Regions from separate parts of the Terribacillus aidingensis genome, predicted to be linked through region 2. Evidence: riboswitches for the same ligand, from Rfam matches in the RefSeq annotation. Region 2 holds a riboswitch; each other region holds the start of a gene.
The links. Region 2 has a riboswitch for S-adenosylmethionine ahead of ABXS78_RS02015 (iron-containing alcohol dehydrogenase family protein). Riboswitches for the same ligand answer to the same signal wherever they lie in the genome.

Region 1 (8,276 bases), 420 kb from region 2:
ACTTCTATGCAGCTATACACTCCAAACAAATTTTGCATCTGCCCATACGACTAACTTTTTTGATTTGAATATGGAAGCACTCGATGAAACGGCGAAGCAATGGCATAAGATATTATCTGCACCGTCCCGCAAGCACATGGTGCAGCACTCATCCCCTATGTATCAATCATCATGGGATGCGCTATTTGATCAAGACAATCCTGAGGGCTTCGACTTGGACAGCAAAACAGAATGGAAAACCACGACAGGTGAAGCCGTTTCCTTTACTGGCCGCTTAATCGGTGGCTGCTTGAATACCCTGACCGCTATCGCCGGAACGAAATATGCTCCTATTCAAACTTGGCGGGAATCTTTTAAAGAAGACACGATCGTCTACTTGGAATGGTTGGATTGGAGTACTGCTGAAACTTACCGGAATCTTTGGCATTTGAAGGAACACGGCTGGTTCAACGGTGCGAGCGGATTACTATTTGGCAGGCCATCTCGAAGCACTCCTTCAGAGGATTATACAGACGAACAGATGATTCATGAATTCGCAGATGAAATTGGATTGCCGATAATCTACGACGCCGATATTGGACACATGCCTCCGCAGTTCACGATGATCAATGGTGCGTTGGCAAATGTATCATATAAGGACGGCAAGGGAATTCTAACTTATTTGGAATAGGAAAGAGGAGCTGACGCTCAGCTCCTCTTTCCTTGTTTTGCCGGATGTGCCGCAGCGAGATGCGGATGTCCGTATAATTTCTCCCTAAAAGTTCCTTCTGCATAATCCTTTTTATATAATCCTCGCTCCTGCAAGATAGGTACAACCAATTCTACAAAGTCTTGCAGGTCTTTTGGTGTAATGTAATGTGTCAGATTGAAGCCATCCACTCCGCTTCGCACAAAGAAATCCTCCATCTTGTCCGCAACTTGCTCAGGACTGCCGATGATGATATCCGTTTCAGCTGGCTGACTGAATTTCTCCTGTATCTCTTTTACCGTAAATGGTTTGGCAGCATCCTTTGTCAGATAAGCAGCTCGCGATTGACCTTGTTCCGTATGCTTGTACGTGAACAGTTCTTCTTCATTTTCATAGGAAGCTAAATCATAGCCAGTGGACCCGCCATACTGGGCTTTGGCAGCATCTGCGCTCCAGTATTGCTTGATCTCGTCATATTTAGCATGAGCCTTCTCTTCTGTTTCAGCTACAACGACGTGCAGGAAGGTAAAAGCTTTGATTTCATCGCGGCTTCTGCCATAAGCCTCCGCACGCGCTTTGATATCCTCTATATAATAGTTGATTTTTTCTGGTGTCGGTCCGCCGACAAACACACATTCTGCATGTTTTGCGGCAAAATCCCTGCCTTTCTCGGAAGTACCTGCTTGGTAGAGCACCGGTGTGCGCTGTGGGGATGGCTCACTTACATGTGGTCCTTCCACTGAGAAATATGTACCCTTGTGCTTGATGCGGTGCACCTTTTCTGCTTCCACTAGAACCCCTCTTTCCGGGTCCGAAATAACAGCATCTTCTTCCCAGCTGTCCTCAAGCAGCTTATAAGAAATCTCCAGGAATTCATCAGCTATTCTGTAACGCTCATCATGCTTTACCATCTTCTCCAGTCCAAAATTCTGGGCTGCATTCGGCAAATAGGAAGTAACGATATTCCAAGCCACTCGCCCATTGGTCAGGTGATCGAGCGTCGAAAATTTACGTGCATTATGAAAAGGCTGTTCGTAAGACGTACTGACTGTGACAGCGAAGGACAAATGCTTCGTCACAGCTGCCATGGCCGGGATAGCGAAGGCTGGATCATTAAGCGGTACTTGCACGCCATCCCGCAAGGCTGCCTTTTCATCTCCTCCGTAAACATCATAGACGCCAAGCACATCAGCGAAGAACACCGCATCGAACTTTCCTTTTTCCAAAAGGCGCGCAAGCTCCATCCAGTATTCCAGCGACTTATACTCCCGATGTCTTCTGTTCTCCGGGTGCTTCCATAAGCCATGGGCGTTATGATTGGCGGCTGTCATATCAAATGCTTGCAGGATAATTTGTTTGGTCATTGCTTCCACTCCTCTATTTATGTAAAAAAAGCCTCTTCCGTTTTACAGAAGAGGCTCCTTATCCAAGGTAAAATGCTCCTCTTATCTGTCAGACTTCTCGTCTGCTGGAATTGGCACAGTGCATTACTGCCTGTTGCCGAGGCTTCAAAGGGCCAGTCCCTCCACCTCTCGTGATAAGAAAATACTATTTGATTATGTTAGTTTGTTTTCAATTTGTTCCCGATATTGACTGAGTGTGCCTGGCGAATTTCGCTTAAGCTTTTGAAGCAGCGCTTCGTATTGAATCTCTTTCTCACTAATGCGCTTCCGGAAAGCTGCCCGCTCTGTGTCGTCTGTACAAACACGCACCAGATCACGCAGTGCTACAATCTCTTTCTGCAGCTCCATCTCTGGTGGAATGTAGCCAGCATTCTTCAGGATCTTATAGCTCATACGCATATCCTCCGGTACACCGGATAGATCCTCCAGCTCCAAAGGTTTTCCAGCACCAGGAAGATTACGGAACTCTCCATTTGCTTCAGCCTGCTTGATACGCTCCTCCGCAAGCAGCGAAATCAGATCCATATAATCACTCCCTGCATACAAGAAAAGCAACCGATCATGATCGGTTGCTTTTCATTATACAATAATCTGAATTATTTACCAATGAATTGCTGTGTCCAGTAGTTACCGTTTTCTACATAACCTACACCGATGTTAGTGTAATCAGGGTTAAGGATATTCTCACGGTGACCTTGGCTGTTCATCCACGCTTCAACGACTTCTTCAGGAGTCTTTTGTCCTTGAGCGATGTTTTCACCTGCAGTTTTATAAGAAATACCGAAAGATTTCATCATATCGAACGGAGAACCGTAAGTCGGGCTGTTGTGATCGAAGTAACCATTGTCAGCCATATCTTTGGATTTCGCACGTGCTACTTTGCTTAGTTCAGTATCAGCTTTCAAAGCTTTAAGACCAGCTTTTTCACGCTCTTTGTTAGTTAAGTCTACTACTTGCTGTTCGAATGCACTCAGGCCTTCAGCAGCTTGCTTTTCTTCTGTTTGCTTGTTATCAGAAGCAGTTTCTTGTTTTTGTGCTGGAGCTTTTTGTTCAGTTGCTTGCTCTTCAGCTTTTTCTTCCTTTTTCGGAGCAGCAGCTTTTTGCTCTTCTTTCTGAGCAGCTGGCGCTTTTGCTTGCTCTTGCTGAGGTGCTGCTTGAGCAGGAGTCTGTGCTTTTTCTTGCTGAGCTGGCTGCTGAACATTGTATTTCGCTAGCAAGCTATCAGTATTAATGTGAATGTTATAAGCTGATAGATATTCATTCACCCATTTATTCAAATCTTCGATAGAAGAGAAAGATCCGCTTTTCACTACTTGTGCTACGTGCACTTGAGCTTCTTCTTTCGTTGGTTGAGCTGGTGCAGCATTTGCTGTTCCTGCCAATGCGCCTCCCGCTAGAATAGCTGTAGATAGTGTTGTTACTAATACTTTCTTAAACATGATGTTGCTCCTTTCGAGATGTATGTTTTCCTGTTGCAGCAACATCATAGCATGGGTTTTTGTGTAATATTGCAGCCTAGAATTTCCAATAGGCACTCAAATCTGTACAGCACTGCGAAAAGTCCGATTCTTATGCGAAATCGTACCCGTTTAGCCGACTATGAAACTAGTAATAAACAGACGCTTTACTATTTATTGGATGTAAATTAGGATTGACACCTTTTTCATTCCTAGTTTTTGTAACAATAGCTCAGTATTTGTAATCTATCTGTAAATTGACTTACGCTTAATCCTTGCATATAATCCTTTACTCCTAATCTATTTAGTTTAATCTGCCAAATTAGGATAAAGGTATCTCTTTAACACCTCTATACCAGGTGATAGAATGAATTATGTCGAATTTAAGCGCCTTTTTGGCTCTTTGACAGATCTACCCCCATAAAGCTTTATACGGGGGAGAATGAATATAGTAGAAATATGTCATTATTGGAGGAAATATAATGTTTGCTAATCCCGAAATTGGAATAGACCTTGGCACTGCAAATATACTTGTGTATACGAAACAAAAAGGAATCGTATTGAATGAACCATCTGTGGTTGCAATTGATATGGAAACAAAAAACGTTGTGGCAGTTGGAGCAGAAGCGAAAGAAATGGTTGGTAAAACACCACAGAATATCGTACCGATTCGTCCATTAAAAGATGGTGTAATCGCCGACTATGATGTAACAGCTCAATTATTGAAAGAAATCCTGAAAAAAGTGAGCAAGGTGATGGGCTCTTCCCTTCGCAAACCAACTATCGTTGTCTGCACACCGTCTGGCAGCACATCCGTTGAAAGACGCGCTATACATAATGCGGTCAAATCGTATGGTGCAAAACAAGTCCACTTGATTGAAGAACCAATTGCGGCAGCAATTGGTGCTGACCTGCCAGTAGATGAGCCAGTTGCGAATGTAATTGTCGATATCGGCGGTGGTACAAGTGAAGTAGGTATTATATCATTCGGCGGCGTTGTATCTTGCCGTTCTGTCCGCATCGGCGGAGATTCAATGGATGAAGAGATCATCCAATATATCCGCAAGCAGTACAATATCCTCATTGGAGAAAGAACTGCTGAACAGATCAAAATGGAAATCGGCTATGCCTTGATTGACCATGATGAATTGATGATGGATGTCCGCGGCCGTGATATGGTAACAGGACTACCTAAGACTGTGGGTATTTCTTCTAAGGAAGTACAAGTAGCTCTTAAGGAATCTTTGGAACAGATCCTTGAAACAATTCGCATGACATTGGAAGACTGCCCGCCTGAACTAAGCGGAGATATCGTTGACCATGGTGTCATCTTGACTGGCGGAGGCGCATTGCTTAAAGGCATGCAGCAATGGCTTGCATCTGAAATCAGCGTCCCTGTTCATTTGGCTCCGAATCCACTGGAATCCGTAGCAATCGGTACAGGCCGTGCCCTGCAGATGATCACAAAACTGCAAAAAGCAGCAAAATAAAAAACAGGCGTATCAGTCAGCTGATACGCCTGTTTTTTTACAGAAAGGCGAAAAAGACCGTTTAGAAACGAAGGAATAAGCGAGAAAGCCTGGAGTGAGGCGCTTTTCCTCACGCAAGGATTTATCGCTTAAGCCGCAGATTTTTGTTCTTGGAGCTAGACATGGAAAAGCGGAAAGAATCGCTCAGAATCGTAGGAGTAAGTGAGAGTCTTGCGTGAGGAGCTTTTTCCTCCCGCATGGCTTTATCGCTTAAGTCGCAGTTACTGGCCTTTGGTGCTAGACTGTACCAATCCGATTCCGATTCCGACTGGATCAACCAAATAAGCGAGATAGAAAGAATCAAACTCCATCTTTTCTCTGACAACAACTGCCCCTTCTTGCTTGGCTGCTAGGATTGCTTTATCCAAGTCTTCCACTTCAATCTGGATTCTTGTTCCATGCGGAAAATCATGCGGTCCTTTACTTATTCCGCCATCAATTCCTCCGGCTGTCTCCACATTTTGATAACCCCAATTCGGAGCACCAATATTCCAGCCAAAAACATTAGCGTAGAAGCTAGCTGCCTTATCCGGGTCTTGGCTATTCAGCTCAAACCCTATCACTTTACCGCTGATTTTCTCCATTACACCTTCCCTTTCTGTTCAGAAGTTCGCGAATACTATATGCATGCTCTTCAATTACCGGCCGCAGACCTGGATTGTAGAATACAGACGCTGGATGGTAGGTCGGGAAGATACGATATATCTTCTCGGAAAGCACGAAGGAATCCTCCTCTATGCTTTTCAGTTGCTGTATCGGCTGTTCTATCAACTTTCCAGCGACTTCCGTGATTTTTTCCTTCGAACCGGTTATCCGCTCCCAGCCTATTCGCCCCAGTGTCACGAGAATTTCTGGTTCCGTCTGGGCAATTTCATAATCAAGCACAGGCGCATGTGCAAGCACTTCAGCCTTGGTCGGTGTTCGATTATATTTTTTCGTGACAGTCTCACCGCGTATTTGTTTTGTTTTATATTGATAGGGTCTGCTTCTGACCGCGCTTGAAATAAAAACTTCCGATCTATCCACAGCTGCTCGCTCCAGAAACAGATCCAGCTCCTTGCCTGCTCGTCCACTGAATGGCATCAGGCTATGTATCTCCGTCTCTCCTGGGGCTTCTCCTATAAAGAAGAGAAGCGGATGCTTCGGCCCTCTCCCGGGCAGGAAACCTTCACAAGGATAAGGAGCCATCCTTTCTTTGGCTAACTGAACCAACTCTTCCGGCAGCATGTCAATCCTGCTCCTGCAGCAAGCGAATTAAGGCACCGATTTCTTCAGCTGATAATGTGATACCTTTACCCATCTTCTCATGATCCGGAGCCCAGTCCCGTATATCATACTTCGGCTCCCGCCCGTTCCAGCTGATCAAATTGAGTTCCTTCTGCCATCCTTTAGGTGAAACGGATAGCACACCGAGTTCTTTCACTATCTCATAAGATAATTCCGCCATCATTACTCCCACCTTTTCCCTTTTCTAAAGTCTAGCAGAACTTTTTGATATAATGAAACGAAAATGAGCTTAGGGAGGAAAAACAAATGCAAAATCCAATCCGATTGAATGATATACAGCGCAATGAAATGATAAGTTCCCTGCAGACTTATTTTGAACAAGAAAAAGACGAGCAGCTAGGCGACCTGGCCGCAGGTCTGCTGCTCGACTTCATCATCAAAGAACTAGGTCCTATTTTTTATAATGCTGGTATCGAAGCATCCTATCAGTTCATGAATGAGAAGATTGAGGACCTTTTTGGAATTCAAGTGAGGGAGCGTTGAATGCTCCTCAGCTTTCCAAAATATCGTCAATTTCCTTTTTTACAATAGTAGCCTGTGACCCGATGATGATTTGCAGGTTGTGTTTATCAACCTCCACAATACCATGAACCCCCATTTGCTTGATCTTTTGTTGATTCACTTCATTCATATCCTTCACTTCCAGCCGCAGTCGTGTCATACAATTGTCGTTTATAAGAATGTTCTGCTTTCCTCCCAAGTTCTCAACCAGCTTCTGTGCCATATATCTGTAATTGTTATGAGTTAACTCCAGATTTTTTTCCTCTTCGCCTGCGGCTGCTTCATACAATTTATCTTCAATTTGTCCAATTACCGCCACTCGACGTTTTTTGATGACAAAATAGAAAGTGAAATAATACAACAAGAAGAAAACAATACCTACCGGGAGGATAAGAAGTCCTCCATCGCTCAACCCTAAGTTCACAATATAATCGATCAATCCGGCTCCCCAAGAAAAACCATGACGTATATGCAGGATGTACAGTGTAGCACCAGCCAATCCGGTATAGACTGAATGGACGAAATAAAGCAACGGTGAGGTAAATAAGAAGGTGAATTCTACAGGCTCTGTAATCCCTGTTATCACTGATGTAGCAGCACCCGATGACATCAATGTTTTTGTTTCCTGCTTTTTGTATCGAGCTGCTCGCGCAATTGCCAGGGCAATTGCCGGTACACCGAAAAGCATGGTGATATAAAATCCGCCAATGAAGAATCCCGCCATCGGATCTCCGCTTAAGAATCTGGTGATTTCACCGTTGACCACTTCACCTGAAGCTGTCGTATACTCATCAAGTCCAAAATAGACATATGTGTTTAATACGTGATGCAAACCGAATGGCAGCAGGAAACGATTCAGGAAACCGAATATAAAGACACCGATTGCGCCTAAGTCCATCAGCGTCTTACTAAACGCATCGATTCCCATTTGAGCATACGGCCACAACCAACTCATCAACCCGGCAACTAGTACCATGGTGAAAATGATGACCGTAATCGGGAACTTTTCCCCGCTGAAGAAAGCAAACATATTCGGCAGTTTTGTGTCTTTAAATCTATTATAGACAAAAGCAGCTATCAGACCAGCAAGAACCCCTCCGAACACACTCATATTCAGGTCAGGATTCATTAACGCAAGACCTTCTTTTAATACGATGATAGCAAGAAATCCGGTCAGTGCCGGTATCCCTTTATCTTTTGTTTTCGCAAGTCCCATTGCAATACCGATGGCAATCAGTGCATCCATCTGTGTCAGTATGACACCAGCTGCTTGGAATAAGGGTACATCCAGTAAATCTTCAGCAGTGAGCCTGTAAAGGATACCAGCAATCGGTAAAGCTACAATTGGAATGAGTAATGATTTCCCTAATCTCTGCAAGAAATTGCGCATACTTTCTCATCTCCCGGTATT
Region 2 (8,276 bases):
CCGAAGGCGCTGTCACCGTCACAATGACGTGTACAGCAGCAGTTGCAGCGCTTGTACCAGATTTGGATACAGGCGGTATCCTCTCTAACCGCATCACTTTTTCGCACAAAGCCATCCGCAATATTACAATTTTTATCGGATTATTGCTCATTCTATATAGTATGTGGAATTTATTTGGCCAAGATCGTTATATCGGGTTAGCAATCGGGGCAGGAATTATGGTTCTCTCCCGCGTAATCAATAAGAAGTTCATGCTGCTGATTACAGGCATCGCTGTACTGTTGACCGGATTGTATACTGGACATACATGGGTTGTCATGAGCGGATGTTATATTGGGGTTGCATCCTTCCTTGCCCACCGGTCCTACACCCACTCCTTGATCGGACTGATCTATTTCTACATATTGATGACATTCTTTGAACAAGAGACCGCCCTATTTGGGACTCAGCTTGCCGGCACTGCCGGTTATGCAAGCCACCTGCTCGCTGATAGCAGGATATTCCCTGTGAATAAGAAAGGAGTCAAGTTGCTCCTTCCTATAATTAAAAAAGATTTCTAAAGGAGACGATTGCATGAATCCATTGCACACAGCAGAACTGGCAGAAAAAATTAAAGCGAAAGATAGTGTTCATCTGCTTGATATCCGGCAAGAGTCAGATGTTCAGGACTGGGCGATTGATGCCGACAGCGTCAAACGATATGATATCCCGTTTGCTGCCATCAAAGCAAATCCGAATAAGGCTCGCGAAGAACTGCCAGAACATGATCCTGTCTATGTCATGTGCTATCGGGGCAAATCCGCCCAGACAGCCGTCTCCCTCTTACAAGCAGCTGGAATGGCTAATATTGTCCATGTGGTTGGCGGGATGCAAGCTTGGGGAGAAACGATCAGTCCCCGTAAAGTCGGTGATCTCACTTATGGCGGAGAGATTTACCAGTTCATGCGTATGGGGAAAGGCTGCCTATCTTATATGGTTGTCTCCAATGGAGAAGCTGCAGTAGTAGATCCAGCCAGGTTTACAGTAGTCTATACCTCCTTCGCATCAGAGAAAGGATGGACGATCAAACATGTGCTTGATACCCATCTCCATGCAGATCATTTGTCTGGCGGACGGAAGCTGGCAGAAGAAACAGGAGCGACTTACTGGTTCCCTGCTGATGATGGAAAAGAAGCGACATTCACATTCTCACCGCTGCAAGACGGTATTGCGATTCCATTCGGTAAATCCGAAGAAGGCATGCGCAGCGTTGCCTCACCAGGTCATACAGAAGGAAGCATCAGCTTTGTTGTTGATGACACATTCCTGCTTTCTGGAGATACGCTTTTTACCGAGTCGATTGGCCGTCCGGATTTAGCCGGTCAAGCAGAACAATGGGTACAGGATTTGCACAATACGTTATACGAAAAATATCCATTATTGTCGCTGGATCTGATTGTCCTTCCATCGCATTTTTCCGAGCTGTCAGAGATCGGAAGTGACGGCACCGTCCAAGCACGCATGGAAGACCTATACAGAAAAAACCCGAGACTGCAGCTGCAGGATGCAACCCAATTTGCTTCCTCCGTCTTGGATAGTATTCCTGCACAGCAGCCGAACAGCTACCAGCTGATAAGAGAAGCAAATCAAGGTAAAGCTGTCATTGACAGTACAGACGAAGCCGATATCGAATCAGGCCCAAATCGCTGCGCAGTGACCAGTTAATAGAAAAAAAGAGCCAGTTCCCACCGGGACTGGCTCTTTCTTATGCTTTAGAAAAGATACCAAGCTTTTCAATCCGCATCGCTGCTTCCAGCAATCTTTCTTCTGTATCCAATAAACCAGCGCGAACGTATCCTTCCCCATATTCCCCGAAACCATTGCCCGGAGCGACCGCCACATGCGCCTTTTCCAGCAGCAGATCAGCGAATTCCTCAGACGTGTAACCATGAGGAACTGGCAGCCAAACGAAGAAGGTTCCTTTTGGCTCCGGTACCTCCCAGCCAATAGCACGTAGATGGCCAATGAAAGCATCTCTTCTGCTCTCATACCTGTGGACAAGCTCCTCCACGCATGTCTGATCCGCTGTCAGCGCATAAGCTGCCGCCTCTTGCATGCCCCCGAACAGACTCACATAAACATGATCCTGGATTAAATTGATACTTTCAATAACAGATGCATTACCAACTGCAAAGGCGATGCGCCAGCCAGCCATATTATACGTTTTGGATAGAGTGTACATTTCAATGCCAACTTCCTTACTGCCTTCGGACTGCAGGAAGCTCTGCGGTTTTTTTCCATCAAACCCAAGTGCACCATAAGCGAAATCATGCAATACACAAATCTTATGTTCCTTCGCCAGTTCCACTGTTTTATCGAAGAACTTCTGATCCGCAGTAGCAGCAGTCGGATTGTTCGGATAGTTCAGGAACATCATCTTTGCTTCTTCCAAATCACCTGCAGGAATAGCAGTATAATCAGGCAGAAATTTATTTTCTGCGGTTAATGGCATGAGTGATGTCCGCGCTTGGGCAAGTTCGATACCGGACATATAATCGGGATATCCGGGATCCGGAAGCAGTGCCACATCACCTGGATTCAATAGACATTGGCTGATCTCCACCAAACCTGTCTTAGAGCCGAACATGATGGCCACTTCTGTTGCGGGATCTAGTTTCACACCGTATTCCCGATCATAAAAGTCACAGACTGCCTGTTTTAGAAAATCAAAGCCTCTGAAAGGTGAATATTTATGATAAGCCGGATTATCGGAGGCTTCCTTCAATTTCTCTACGATATGCTGCGGCGTCGGCAGATCAGGGTTTCCCTGTCCGAGCTTGATGATATCGTGCCCCTCCTTCTCCAGCAACCCTACTTTATGTACTAAGCCGGCAAAAAACTGTTCCGGCAAACGTTTCAATGCATCCGAAAACGGAAAATCCATCTTACTCACTCTCCTGTGGTCTCTCACATCTTATTCTGACTATTACCAATCTTGACAGTCTTGGAAATAGAATGCGATAATGAACAAATCATACATGAATCACACACTCTTATCAAGAGAAGGCGGAGGGAATTGGCCCTATGAAGCCCGGCAACCGGTGCTATTTGCACACGGTGCTGATCCAACAGCTAGACGCTGAGGGATAAGGGGACGAGACACACGCCATTCCTCTTCCATATTCGTCTGGAAGAGTTTTTTTATGTAAAAAATCAATGAGGTGACAACATGACCATCAACATAAAAGGCGCTCCGAATTATTACGCCTGCGAGGATAATATACTACAAAGCCTTCCAGCAAGACTTAAAGAATTGAACTGGACCAATGGATTGCTTATCCACGGAGATGCTTCCTGGAAAGCGGCTTCCCCGTTTCTGGATCCAATCGATTTGCCAGTGAAACGAGTAGCCTATAACGGCCAGTGCACACATGCGGAAGCAGCCAGATTAGCAGATATCGCAAAGGACGAAGCTGCTCAATTCATAATCGGTGTCGGAGGCGGAAAAGTGCTGGATACTGCCAAAGCTGCTGCCAATGATGCAGGATTGCCGGTCATCCTGATTCCAACGATTGTCTCTAACTGCTCCCCATGGGCTTCACTTAGTGTTTTCTATGATGAAGCAGGTAATTTCGTCGAATATACAGTGTTTCCGCGCAGTGCATTTATGCTGCTAGTCGAGCCGAAGCTGCTGCTAACGACACCTGTAACCTATCTGATTGCCGGTATTGGCGATACATTGGCTAAATGGTACGAAGCGGATGCACTTACCGAACACATGTCGGATCAGCCGCTTGCAGTCCAAATATCCCGCAACGCAGCTAGGTTGTGCCGGGATATCCTTATAGCGGAGGGAGATGCTGCTATTTGTTCTTTGCAAAACAAGCATGCTGACAGTGCATTTCTCCGCGTTGCAGAAACGATCATCATGGCTGGCGGAATGGTTGGCGGTTTCGGTGATGAATATGGCCGTATTGCTGGTGCTCATTCCATTCACAACGGACTGACAAGACTTCCAGAAACGCACGAGCAGCTGCACGGCAATAAAGTCGCTTACGGAATTCTTGTTCAGCTTGCACTGGAAGAAAAATTCGAAGAAATCCGCACATTGCTTCCTATCTATCAAAAGCTCGGATTGCCAACTGTACTTAAAGAGCTTGGCGTAAAAGAAGATATGGATAAAGCGATGAAAATTGCAGCAGACGGCGCTGTCGCTCCAGGGGAATCCATTCATTTCATGCATGTATCCGATTCAGATCAAGTGGTGGACGCCATGCAAAGTGTCGAGACATTCGTTGCGGCAAATAAGGGAGTGACACAATGAAACTTGCTTTAATTCAGCATGATATCGTTTTTGGTGATCCGGAAGCCAACTACAGCAAAGTGGAAGCATTAATAACAGAAGCACAGGAAAATGCGGATGTTCTCGTGCTGCCTGAGCTTTGGACAACTGGTTATGACCTGACAAGGCTTGATAACATTAGTGATACAGAGGGAGAAACGACGAAATGCTTCATCAGCAGACTAGCTAAGACATATCAAAAATACATTGTCGCTGGTTCCATCGCCAAGCAGACCGAAGCAGGTGTCTATAATACGATGCTTGTCTTCGGACCTGCTGGTGAGCTGCTGCATGAATATGATAAAGCGCATTTATTCCGGTTGATGGATGAAGAGAAGTTTCTGACCCAAGGCGACAAATCTGCCTCCTTTTCCATAGGAAATAAGCGAGCAGCTGGTGTCATCTGCTATGACATCCGCTTTCCTGAATTCATCCGTACGCATATGATTCACGATCAGCAAGTGCTATTCGTCGTTGCGGAGTGGCCGAAGCCGCGACTCAATCACTGGCGGGCGCTTCTGCTCAGCCGAGCAATCGAAAACCAATGCTACGTCGTTGCTTGCAATCGTGCAGGAAGTGATCCAGCTAATGAATTTGCAGGACACAGCTTGATCATCGGACCATGGGGCGAAATCATTGCTGAAGCTGGAGAGGAAGCAACCATTCTTTATGGTGAAGCAGATCTTGATCAAGTGGATGACGTGCGCAGCCGCATCCCCGTGTTTCAGGACAGGCGTCCGTCCATCTATGATGTGAAATGATATTTTGACAATGTTATGACAAGTTCTCCCGAGGAGTGGTAAATAGGGGCAAGCTTGCTTATACTATTTATAAATAGTTTTTGGGAGGGCTTTCATGCAAGCGACATTGAAATGGTTCCGTATCATCGGATTTCTCGAAGGGACTTCCTTGCTTTTGTTATTGTTCATGGCAATGCCTTTAAAATACATGATGGATATACCGATCTTCGTCACCTACATAGGTGCCATCCACGGCGGTTTGTTCGTTTTGTATGTCGTTTGGACCGGATACACTACTCTGAAAGTCCGCTGGGGCTTGAAATGGGCAATTTTAGCCTTGCTAGCATCTGTTATTCCATTCGGATATTACATCTTCGATATGAGATTACAAAAAACAGAATACGCATAAGAAAAAGCGAGCAAAATGCTCGCTTTTTCTTATACAAAGGCTGCTATAAAGAACCACACAATCATGATCAATTGAATGATAATCTTAGCAATCGAGCCGCCAAGGAAGCCCAGCAATGAACCGATAGAAGAGTAGATAGCTTCCTTCGGTGTTCTTTTTTGAACCAGCTCTGTCACAAGCACTGCTACAAACGGCACGACAATGATGCCAAAAGGCGGGATAATAAAGGAACCAACAATTACACCAATTGCTGCGATTCGCTCGCCCCACTTACTGCCGCCGAATTTTTTAACAAAATAACTGTTAGCAATAATATCCGAGATGATTAAAATCACCGTCAGGATAACCATCGCTATCCAGAAGATTACAGATAAATCCCCATCACTGAGCATAAACTGGAAAACTAAGAATCCAATCCATAACATTAACGGAGATGGGATGACAGGATAGACAATTCCCGCAAAACTTGCGATGAATGCCACCGCAATGATAATCCAAGCAATAATATCTAATGCCACAACTAATCCTCCATATCTTTCCTTGATAGTACGTATTATGACATAGGAAGCATCAAAAGGAAATCAAAGACTGAGCTTCTCAAAGAATGCTGTGTTATGACGGACACTCGGATGATCCGGGTTATAGGACACAGCTTTTTCATGGGCTGATTTTGCCTGATCGAGCGAACCGATACGGGAGTAACAAAGCGTCAGCTGCAAATAAGGATACCAAGTCGTATACGCTGGTACACTGAAGCCTGGCAGCTCCTTTCCTTCATAGTCTAAAGCCTGCTCATACCAATACGCAGCTGCATGATAGTTACGATCTTCGGTCAGCAAATCACCGATTAGACAGCAGAATTCAGGTCGCGGCCGATCATACTGAAAGGAACGGAACAAATGCGCACGATATGCCTCCATATCTCCTTCGGCCTTGCAGCAATCCGCCAAATATTGGCACGCTCGGATATTGTCCTCCACCCAGCCCTTCTCTGATTGAAGAAACTCCATATAATAAGATTTGGCACGCTCGAACTTTCCATGATCCTTCAGTTCATTTGCATAATAAAACTTATCACGTGGTGTGAGTTCCCTGCCGGAAGCGACGTAGGACTCATAGATCCTTAAATTGCGGTCCGAAATCGTAAAGGTTTTATCGCCCTTCCGATGCGTGACGGCTATGTCCGAATCAACGATATTTCCGCCGAATTCCAAGTATTCATGCACAGCACCCTGCCAGCGGAAGTTCTTGCTCCGTTTCACGACTCGATTTCTTCTATACAAGTATAGCGGCCGGCCCGCACTATCAAGTGATGTATGATAATACATTGATACAACATCCACTTCATCGGTTAGATCTCTCCACAAAGTACGGAAAGCCTCCTGGTCTTTCGGCAAAAGAATATCATCCGCATCGAGCCACATGATATATTCTCCCGTTGCCTTACTGAAGCTGTAATTCCTAGCAGCGGAGAAATCGTCAATCCACTCGAAATCAAAGATTTGTGACGTGTAATTCGCCGCAATCTCCTTTGTCCGATCAGTAGATCCTGTATCTACAATTATTATTTCATTCACTAATTCCTGGACACTTTCCAAACAACCGGTCAGCACTTCTTCTTCATTTTTTACAATCATACACAAACTGATGGAACGCATAGGTCACCTCGGCATACATGATATTCCCAATATATGCGAAGCTCTTGAGGAATTGCAGATGCATTTTATCTCGTAACCTTCCAAACCCACCAGATAAGTACCGGCTGTACAAGAAGACGAGCATAGAGGATTGCTTGATTTGTCTCCTCAAAGCCTGGCATCGGTATATCATACACTGCGCTGTATATGTTTGCCGGGAAGATTGCAATCAAGTAAATAACAGTGACGATAGCAGTTAATTTCCTGGTAGCGGGTGCAAGTAATCCAATGGCCAGGAGAATCTCTGCTATGCCAGTCAGATAAATCAATGTATAGTGCAGCGGTACATACGCTGGCAGCATGGCAACGAAACCATCATCCAATACAAAATGTGAGACACCAGCCACAATAAACAACAAACAGAATGCATACAAACCTATTTTTTTCACCTAAGCTGCACCCTCTTTTTTCCTTATCTAATACCCTGATCTCCTTCCAGGAAACTCTCCTCTTTGATTTCCCACTCTGAATAGACGATTGTTTCTAATGGCAATTCAGACGACCATAGCCATTTGACCGCCTGCAAGACCAAAGGTGAGCTGTTCGTAATGGATAAATTATGAATAGAGACCCATTCTGCCCTTCTCGCATCCTGTCCTGTAAACTGCTCCGGTATATGCAATTCGCCAGTTGCCTCTGCTGTATAAAAGACAGCCGTATGATGTACATGGGTAAAGTCCTTCCAGTGCCACGGAAGCTTGAAATCGATAACACCAATCTGCTTTTTCACTGCTGCAGTCATTCCAGTTTCTTCCTTCACTTCACGGATGACAGCCTCAAGCAATCCTTCCCCGCTTTCCAGACTTCCACCTGGCAAGTCGTAGCGATTGATATAAGGGCCGCTTCCTTTATGGATAACAAGCAAATCGCTCTTCTTATGTATAACTGCATAAACACCAAATGCACGATGATAGTTTAGCATTTACTTCCTCCTTTATTCGAATTTTATTGAATATAATATTCTATTAATATAGAATTATTCTTGAGGTGATAGATATGCAGATAATTCAGACAGGCTTTAAAGCAAAACATGATTATACCATTCGTTTTGAAAAATCGTTACTATGGGAAGCTGCTTTAGGAATTGCCGCTGTCACGAATGCTTCTTT
Region 3 (8,276 bases), 1.3 Mb from region 2:
CATGCTGCATGCCTTAGCGAAGCAAGGCAACGCACCACGATTCCTGCAGCGTACCGGGAAACGGACAGGTGCACCAGTACCAGCCATCTTACTCTCTTCCGGGGTGGCAGGAATTGCTGTTATAGTCAACTTCTTAATGCCGGAAAAGGTGTTCGGCTATGTGATGGCGACTGCGACGGTTGCAGGTATCATCAACTGGAGTATGATTGTTATCATCCATTTAGCATTCCGAAAGCGCATAGGAAAGGAAGCAGCAAGCAAGTTATCCTTCAAGCTGCCGCTTTATCCTATCTCCAATTATGTTGTAATGCTATTCCTGGCAGCGGTGCTCGTCATCATAGGATTCATGCCGGATTATCGTTTGGCTCTTTATATATTGCCTTTGTGGGTGCTGATACTGGTAATAGGATATAAACTGAAGAAAAAATAAAAAATGCGTGTCCATTATAGGGACACGCATTTTTCATTAATTTACTGGCTATCGTATACCCTGACAGGATTTTACCTTAAGGATTACTTCTCTAATTGCTCTTCCCCCCAATAGCAAATTGCATCTAATACAGGAATCAAAGATAATCCTTTTTCGGTTAAGCTATATTCCACTTTTGGAGGCACTTGAGGATATTCTTTGCGATTAACTAGCTGATCGTTTTCCAGTTCTTTCAGCGTATTGGTTAAAGTTTTAAAAGAAATATTGCCTAGCATCCGTTTTAACTGATTATAGCGAATAGGATCATTGCTTAAATATAAGGCATATAAGACTGACATTTTGTATTTCCCCCCAATTAAAGACAACGTAAATCCAAAACCAGTTTCCTTTATCTGATCTTTAAATTCATAGCGATCCATTCAACACTCTCCTTTAGGTAAGTATCGCACTTTAATTACCGTACTTGTAGAAGGGTAAGGCATTCAATAAACTAAATGTACATCAAGCTATGATGCAAAGAAAGCGAAAAAGGAGGAAACAATAATGAAGACCATTGTCTATGCTCATCCTTGGGAAGGGAGCTTTAATCATGCGATCTTAACTAGCATAACAAAAGACTTAGAAGCCAAAAGAGAGAAATTTCAAGTGATCGATCTTTATAAAGATGAGTTTAACCCCGCCTATACAGCTGAAGAATTGAAGTTATTTAACAAAGGAGAAACGCCGTACAAATTAGTTAAGGAATATCAGGAAAAATTAAGCCAAGCCACAGAATTGATATTTATTTTCCCGGTCTGGTGGTGGGACTTACCTGCTATTTTAAAGGGTTTCATCGATAAAGTGATGTTGAGTGGCTTTGCTTTTCTAGAAGACAAAGAAAAAGGTGAGCTGAAAGGATTATTGACCAACATAAGAAAAACAACTGTCATTTCAACTTCTACAACTGATAAAGCTTACATTGAATCGGAAGGTGGAAACGCTATTCAGGGAGTCTTTATTAACAGAACACTAGCTGACTTGGGATTAAGAAATGATGACACAAAATGGGTTCATTTTTCTGGGGTAAACGTAACAACGGATGAGAAAAGAAAAATGTTCTTACAAGAAATACCCCTCAAACTTTGAGTTGATTTTTCTGCTTGACCTTTTCAGAGTGATAGGGGCATATCTTTATTCTGAGAGAAAACAAGGAATTGTATAAGTCTGGTGTAAAAGAACGTAGTACTCATCACACAGTATCCGGCTTACTCCAGTCACAAAAATGTATAGCGAAAAGCCACACTTGTAGTAAAGTGTGGCTTCGTTCATCTTATTATTTATCTACCCTTAAATTCTTGAAATAATATTCTTTGTCATGATCCGTAATCTCCCTGCGTACTCGGCACGGATTACCTACAGCAACAACATTGGAAGGTATGTCTTTTGTAACTACACTGCCAGCCCCAATGACTGTATTGTCTCCTACTGAAATACCCGGAAGAAGAATTGCACCAGCACCTATCCAACAGTTTTTTCCTACAGTTACTGGTACATTAAATTGATATGCTTCTTCACGGAGTTCTGGCCAGATAGGATGCCCAGCTGTTGCTATCGTTACATTAGGGCCTATCATTGTATAGTCTCCGACGTAAATATGCGTGTCATCTACTAAAGTTAAATTAAAATTGACGTAAACATTCTTTCCGAAATGAACATGGTTGCCACCCCAATTTGCGTGGAGTGGGGGCTCTATATAGCAACCTTCCCCAATCTCAGCGAACATTTTTTTTAGCAAAGCTTCTCTTTTTTCTATTTCGGTTGGTCGCGTTTGATTAAAGTCGTATAGTCGTTCGAGGCATACTATTTGTTGAGCTGCAAAATCTTTATCTCCTGGTAGATACATACTGCTATTGTGCAGTCTATCTTTAAAACTTTTATCCATATGTACAGCCTCATTTCTTCAAAAAAGTTAATTATAGTCTTAGCTAACGTCTTTCATTACGTTCTCACCTATCAAGAAGTTTCAAGACCTGATTATTGGCTCAATCGTTTAGGCTTAACACTAATTTCGTTAGCGCGTATTAAAATCAACCGACAGAACATTATCCCTGCTACACATACTAGAAGAAAATAAGGAAATATCAAAAAGGAAATGTTGGCCAACAACTGTCCTAGCAAGGGCGCCACTAAAGTAGCACCAGTGTAAGCAAAGGCCATTTGAATTCCCATAGCTGCTTGTGAATGAACTACTCCAAAATATACAGGAGTTTGGTGTAACATAGAAGGGTAGATTGGTGCAAGACCGGTTCCTATAATGACAAAGGATAATAGAGTAAATATCGTGGGAAATGGAAGTAACATTATAACTAAACCGGAAGCAGCCAAAGTACATCCCAGCTGAATTAATGCTTCATTCTTTATTCGTATTGATAGAAATCCACTTAACATACGGCCTGCTGTCATACCAAGAAAGTACAAAGAAATCCAACCAGCGGCACTTTCGGCTGGGACATTCTCTATTTTGACTAAGTAACTAGAACCCCAGAGCATTATACAAGCCTCTGTTGATGCTATAAAGAAAAATGACACCATTCCAAAGGCAGATCCTTTTTTCTTAAAGGAGTTCAGCAATCCCATTTTATTTTCTGAATTGGTTTCTTTCGTATATTGAATTCTCTTACTATCAGCATTTTCGTATTCTTTCCACTTTGAAAGTGAAAAGAGGAGCAGTAAAACTAATGCAAACTGCAATAATGAAATGGTAAAATAACCGCTTCTCCAAGAATTCCCCCAAACAACTAATACTGATAATATAACAGGGCCGAGCAGAGCTCCAACTCCCCAGAAAGCGTGTAACCAGTTCATATGTTTTGCTTCGTAGTGAGTAGCGACAAACCTGTTTAAAGCTGCATCCACCGCTCCAGCACCCAGTCCCAATGGTATAGCACATACTATCAGCCATATAAATGAAGGAGAAAATGCGAAACCAAGCAGTGCGATAGCAGTCATAGATATACTTATTATAACAATCTTACCCGTACCCAAAACTCTAATTAATCTATATGAAAACAGACTGGATACTATTGTTCCTATAGATATAATAATAGAAGCAATACCTGCATTCCAAATCGGAACCCCAAGATCAGTGTTCATAAGCGGCCACGCAGACCCTAATATAGAATCGGGTAAACCTAAGCTGATAAATGATAAGTAAATTAAGAAGATGAAGAACATGATATCCTCCTATTCCTAAAAAGGAAGCTTATACTGCAAATAAACAGCAATTACCACCCTGTGTTAACGAGTTATTCGCATAAACTTAATTAATTATATTTTTATTCATCGATCTCCTGCTTCATTCATTGGAAACATGCATGAAATTAGAAGCGATAACTTTTTAAGGATGAAATAAATTAGGAGTAGAGGCCGTTACAGCCAATAATTTTGCAAGGGACAAAAGAGAGCACTTTTACTCGTATTTTCCTTTCTAATAAGGAGATATTGAGAAAGCAATGCCTGGGCTTCCTAAAACTATTGATAAAAAAATAGGAGATGTGTATAATCCTACTTACTGTGAAAAAAATATTCTTTTCTTCTTATTTAGAGAGATGGAGGGACTGGCCCGAAGAAATCTCGGCAGCGGAACTTATGAGATTAAGTTGCTGTGCCAAATCCAGCAAGCTGCGGCTTGATAGATAAGAGGAGCGTTTTATAGATATAAAGCCTCTTCTTATGGATGTAAGAGGGGCTTTATTTTTTTGCAATAAAACAAAATCAGAGGTGAATCAATGAAGAAAGCAAATCCATGGGCTCTCATCCCATTTATTGTTTTTTTAGTTTTATTTATTGGATCCGGGATTATCACAGGAGATTTTTATAAATTTCCGGTCATAGTAGCAATCACAATAGCAGCGGCTGTAGCTTTGTCTATGAATCGAAGAGAATCCCTTACAAATAAGGTCGATATTTTCTGCAAAGGTGCAGGTAATAGCAATGTCATGCTGATGGTGATCATATTCATTTTAGCAGGAGCGTTTTCTGAAGTTGCCAAAGGCATGGGAGCAGTAGAGTCTGCTGTAAACCTTACTACATCAGTTGTTCCGCAAAACCTGCTAGTTGTAGGATTGTTTGTCATTGCATGCTTTATTTCCTTGTCGATGGGCACATCTGTTGGATCCATTGTAGCACTAGCTCCAATTGGAGTTGGAATAAGCGATGAAACTAGTCTTTCGCTGGCTTTGGTGATGGGAGTGATTGTTGGTGGTTCGATGTTCGGTGATAATCTATCCTTCATATCAGATACAACGATAACTTCCGTTCGCACGCAGGGCGCACAGATGAAAGATAAATTTAAGGTTAATTTTTGGATTGTGTTACCGGCAGCAATTGTTACGTGCATCATTTTAGGATTTATCGCAATTGGTGAATCAGCTCAAGTAGAACAAATTAACTATAATTGGATAAAGATAATTCCTTACGTCCTAGTTATAGTTTTTGCTTTAATTGGTATGAACGTCTTCCTCGTACTTGTGCTGGGAATTGTTCTTGCGGGAGCTGTTGGCTGGATAGATGGCAGCTACTATTTCATGAGCCTGATGCAGCAGATTGGGGATGGAATGGCAGGTATGTATGAGATTGCCTTCCTTGCAATATTAATAGCTGGAATGGTAGAGATAATTAAGTTTAATGGAGGAATTGATTATATTCTGCACCTTGCAACGCGAAGAATTAAAACGAAAAAGGGTGCCGAATTTAGTATCGCCGGACTTGTAAGTCTAACTGATGTTTCAACTGCTAATAACACAATCTCTATATTGATTACTGGTCCACTAGCTAAAAATATTGCAAATCAGTATGGGATAGAACCGAGAAAATCAGCTAGTATATTAGATCTTTTCTCTTGCTCAATCCAAGGTCTTTTACCATACGGAGCTCAATTATTGACTGCTGCAACCGTTGCAGGAATTTCGCCAATGAGTATCATTCCATACAGCTTCTATCCAATCTTGGTAGGTATTTGTGGTATTATTGCCATCTTAATTGGCTATCCAAAGAAGAAAAATACTTTGGAAAAATAACTTTTCAGCTCTCCCTTAGAGCAAATGTGTATTTATTAATCTTCCTTCCAGTACGGGAATAGAAGCATTTTAGGAACAAGCGGAATTATATCGTAAACTAGCTTATTGGTTAAAAACTGGTTCTGCCTAATAGAAAAAACTAGCACACTTTTACAACAACAAAACTAAATAGTATGAAGTAAGTATGAAAAACAGCTGCATCTCTGGGAAACACAAGCAGCTGTTTTTCTTATTTATAAAGCCAATCTCTGCGGAATTTGAAGAGAATAATCAGATAAATATTCAAAACCCTTACCAATTCCCCCAGCTGCGTGACTGTCTGAGCCAGGAACAAGCGGAATTCCCATTTTTGCTGCGTGCGCTATAAGCTCAACTGGCGGATAGATTTCTTTACATAATGGTTTATAAAGACCAGCTGTATTCACATCAAGCTCATATCCTTTTCTCTTTATGAGTTCCAGAATGTGTTTCTGTTCCTCTGAGAAAGAAGCCGGCTTCTGATAAGCAAGCTGAAATTTTTGAATCAGCGTAATATGACCAATTCTTCCTGGTTTATAGTGACCAAGATCAGCTTCAATGGAAGACTGGAGATTATCATAATAAGCTTTATATAATGGTAAAAGTCCTCCAAATGCATCAGCAGCACGCCCAAATTCATCCTCACTATGATCAATACAGAAGAAAGACTTATCCGGTGCTTGGAGCATGTGCACGGAAAGGATACCATCATTCATTTCCGGACCGTATGTATCAAGGAAAGTTTGTGTTTCTTGTTCGTAGCCTCTGATATAATCAACTTCAAAGCCAATATTGATTTGCAGATCATTTTTATATTGTCTTTGCAGCTCTTTGCCTTCCATTACATAGGCTTCCACCTTGTTTCGGTCCATGGTGCTGTCACGATGTGGAGCGGGATCTGTAAAGCTTTCCGGTAGCGGAGCATGTTCTGTAAATGATATATGGGTAAGTCCTTTTTCGATTGCCTGCAGAACGTAGGCTTCCATTTTATCGTCTGCGCCGTGCTGGCAATACTGAGTATGTACGTGAAAATCTCCTGGCATATGGTTGTTCCTTTCGTTATGTATTGACGTTAGTATCTCATTATGTTACATTCAAATCAACAGAAATCCTTTATCTAAGTAAAGTAGTAGAATGATAAAGAAAGAATCGGAGGCTTATAGATGTTCTTACCAGCAGGAAGTCGTGATTTGACAGGTCGACAGCTTGTCAATCGTGTCAGCATATATGAAAAGTTTCAGTCTGTCGTGAATTTACGAAATTATCAAGCGATTGAAACACCTGTCATTGAGTATAGCACAACATTTACCAATCCTTATGCAGGTATGACACTTAAAAAGATGCTGAAATGGTTTGATGAAGAAGGGGAAATCGAAGTATTGCGCCCGGATTGGACGATTGCTGTTGCTCGTGCGCTTGCGAATCAGCAGTCTGATCAGCAGAAATGGGCGTATGCTGGATCAGTCTTCAAAAAGGATCATGCGGGCGTCGAAAGCCATCAGGCTGGCATCGAAATCATCCGGACCCCAGGTCTGTATGGAGAATATGAAAGTTTGTTCACAGCAGTCCGCTTCCTTCGGGAACTAGGATTGCAAAAGTATAGCATCGAGCTCGGTCATACGGAAATCTTCGAGACATTTATTTCTTCTCTGGAACTTATTGATGCTGATGCTTCTAACATTAGACAGGCGATGCATGATAAGCGAAAAGATGAAGTATATCGTCTTGTCAAGGAAGCAGGAAATGAGGAGACAGCCGAAGCAGTCGCTGCATTAGCAGATGCATTTGGCGGAACAGCGATTTTAGATAAATTCGCTGGGGCGTGGGAAAATAACTCTAAACTATTACCTGTTATTCAAGAGCTTCAGCAGCTTGCGGCTGCTTTGGAAGAGCTTGATCAGGATGTCATCGTGGATCTGGGGCGTGTAAAGCAGCTTCCATATTACAATGGCGCCATGTTCAGAGGTTTCCTGGTCGAAAGTGGAGCGGAATGCTTCTCTGGCGGCAGATATGACGAGCTGTACGAACAGTTTGGCGGAAAGATGAGCGCTGTCGGCTTGGCATTTGACATGGACGTTCTTGCGGCTGCGCTGCCAGCACCAGATAGACAAGAACGCATATGCTTGCTGACGGATGAGCAAGGTCTGATTGCAGCTGAAGCGCTGCGGTATAAATATCCAGATGCAGTTGTAGATATCAGGACAGAAGCAACAGCTGAAAATTATGATCGAGTTTATCAAGTTGTTAAGAGCGGAGAAGAATACGAGGTGGTCGAGAGATGAAACCAGTCATCGCATTAACGAAAGGTCGCGTCGAAAAGCAATTCCTTGCATATTTGGAGGAACGAGGCATCGACAGCAAACCGTTGGTGGAAAAAGGACGCAAGTTGAGCGTTGAAACGGATGAGGCAATCTATTTCTTCGCCAAAGGCGTAGATGTGACAACGTATGTACAGCATGGCATTGCGGATCTTGGAATCGTAGGAGAAGACATCATTGCCGAATTCCAGCCGGATGTATTCAATCTCTTCCCATTGCCATTTGGTGCCTGCAAGATGGCGGTTGCTGCTGAGAAGGATAAAGTTTGGCCGGACCGGAAAAAACGGATCGCCAGCAAGTACACAAATATCACGAAGCAATATTATTTAGAAAAAGGCGAGTCGGTCGACATCATCAAGCTGGAAGGGTCCGTGGAATTGGCTCCGCTGCTTGGATTGGCAGATGCCATTGTCGATATCGTAGAAACAGGTACAACCTTGAAAGAGAATGGTT

Region 1: linked by a shared signal. The riboswitch ahead of ABXS78_RS04230 (LLM class flavin-dependent oxidoreductase) and the one ahead of ABXS78_RS02015 (iron-containing alcohol dehydrogenase family protein) in region 2 are both predicted to bind S-adenosylmethionine.
Region 3: linked by a shared signal. The riboswitch ahead of ABXS78_RS08690 (Na+/H+ antiporter NhaC family protein) and the one ahead of ABXS78_RS02015 (iron-containing alcohol dehydrogenase family protein) in region 2 are both predicted to bind S-adenosylmethionine.

The regions. Positions count from the first base shown of each region.
Region 1 covers NZ_CP159996.1:774,886-783,161, reverse strand. The annotation lists gene ABXS78_RS04235 (S66 peptidase family protein) at 1-670, shown strand, start outside; gene ABXS78_RS04230 (LLM class flavin-dependent oxidoreductase) at 688-2,052, opposite strand; SAM riboswitch class I at 2,131-2,232, opposite strand; gene ABXS78_RS04225 (DUF1992 domain-containing protein) at 2,245-2,616, opposite strand; gene ABXS78_RS04220 (CAP domain-containing protein) at 2,688-3,530, opposite strand; gene mreBH (rod-share determining protein MreBH) at 4,031-5,038, shown strand; gene ABXS78_RS04210 (VOC family protein) at 5,299-5,661, opposite strand; gene ABXS78_RS04205 (uracil-DNA glycosylase) at 5,642-6,304, opposite strand; gene ABXS78_RS04200 (YdbC family protein) at 6,306-6,524, opposite strand; gene ABXS78_RS04195 (DUF2164 family protein) at 6,611-6,847, shown strand; gene ABXS78_RS04190 (PTS transporter subunit EIIC) at 6,855-8,255, opposite strand; gene chbG (chitin disaccharide deacetylase) at 8,275-8,276, opposite strand, start outside.
Region 2 covers NZ_CP159996.1:358,227-366,502, reverse strand. The annotation lists gene ABXS78_RS02030 (metal-dependent hydrolase) at 1-560, shown strand, start outside; gene ABXS78_RS02025 (MBL fold metallo-hydrolase) at 574-1,704, shown strand; gene ABXS78_RS02020 (pyridoxal phosphate-dependent aminotransferase) at 1,745-2,923, opposite strand; SAM riboswitch class I at 3,030-3,132, shown strand; gene ABXS78_RS02015 (iron-containing alcohol dehydrogenase family protein) at 3,209-4,303, shown strand; gene ABXS78_RS02010 (carbon-nitrogen family hydrolase) at 4,300-5,082, shown strand; gene ABXS78_RS02005 (DUF3817 domain-containing protein) at 5,177-5,470, shown strand; gene ABXS78_RS02000 (DUF456 family protein) at 5,500-5,988, opposite strand; gene ABXS78_RS01995 (glycosyltransferase family 2 protein) at 6,052-7,128, opposite strand; gene ABXS78_RS01990 (hypothetical protein) at 7,194-7,556, opposite strand; gene ABXS78_RS01985 (NUDIX hydrolase) at 7,580-8,089, opposite strand; gene ABXS78_RS01980 (metalloregulator ArsR/SmtB family transcription factor) at 8,164-8,276, shown strand, end outside.
Region 3 covers NZ_CP159996.1:1,633,994-1,642,269, forward strand. The annotation lists gene ABXS78_RS08665 (amino acid permease) at 1-430, shown strand, start outside; gene ABXS78_RS08670 (helix-turn-helix domain-containing protein) at 514-849, opposite strand; gene ABXS78_RS08675 (NAD(P)H-dependent oxidoreductase) at 974-1,555, shown strand; gene ABXS78_RS08680 (sugar O-acetyltransferase) at 1,743-2,351, opposite strand; gene ABXS78_RS08685 (MFS transporter) at 2,444-3,643, opposite strand; SAM riboswitch class I at 4,003-4,111, shown strand; gene ABXS78_RS08690 (Na+/H+ antiporter NhaC family protein) at 4,198-5,487, shown strand; gene hisJ (histidinol-phosphatase HisJ) at 5,721-6,548, opposite strand; gene ABXS78_RS08700 (ATP phosphoribosyltransferase regulatory subunit) at 6,669-7,787, shown strand; gene hisG (ATP phosphoribosyltransferase) at 7,784-8,276, shown strand, end outside.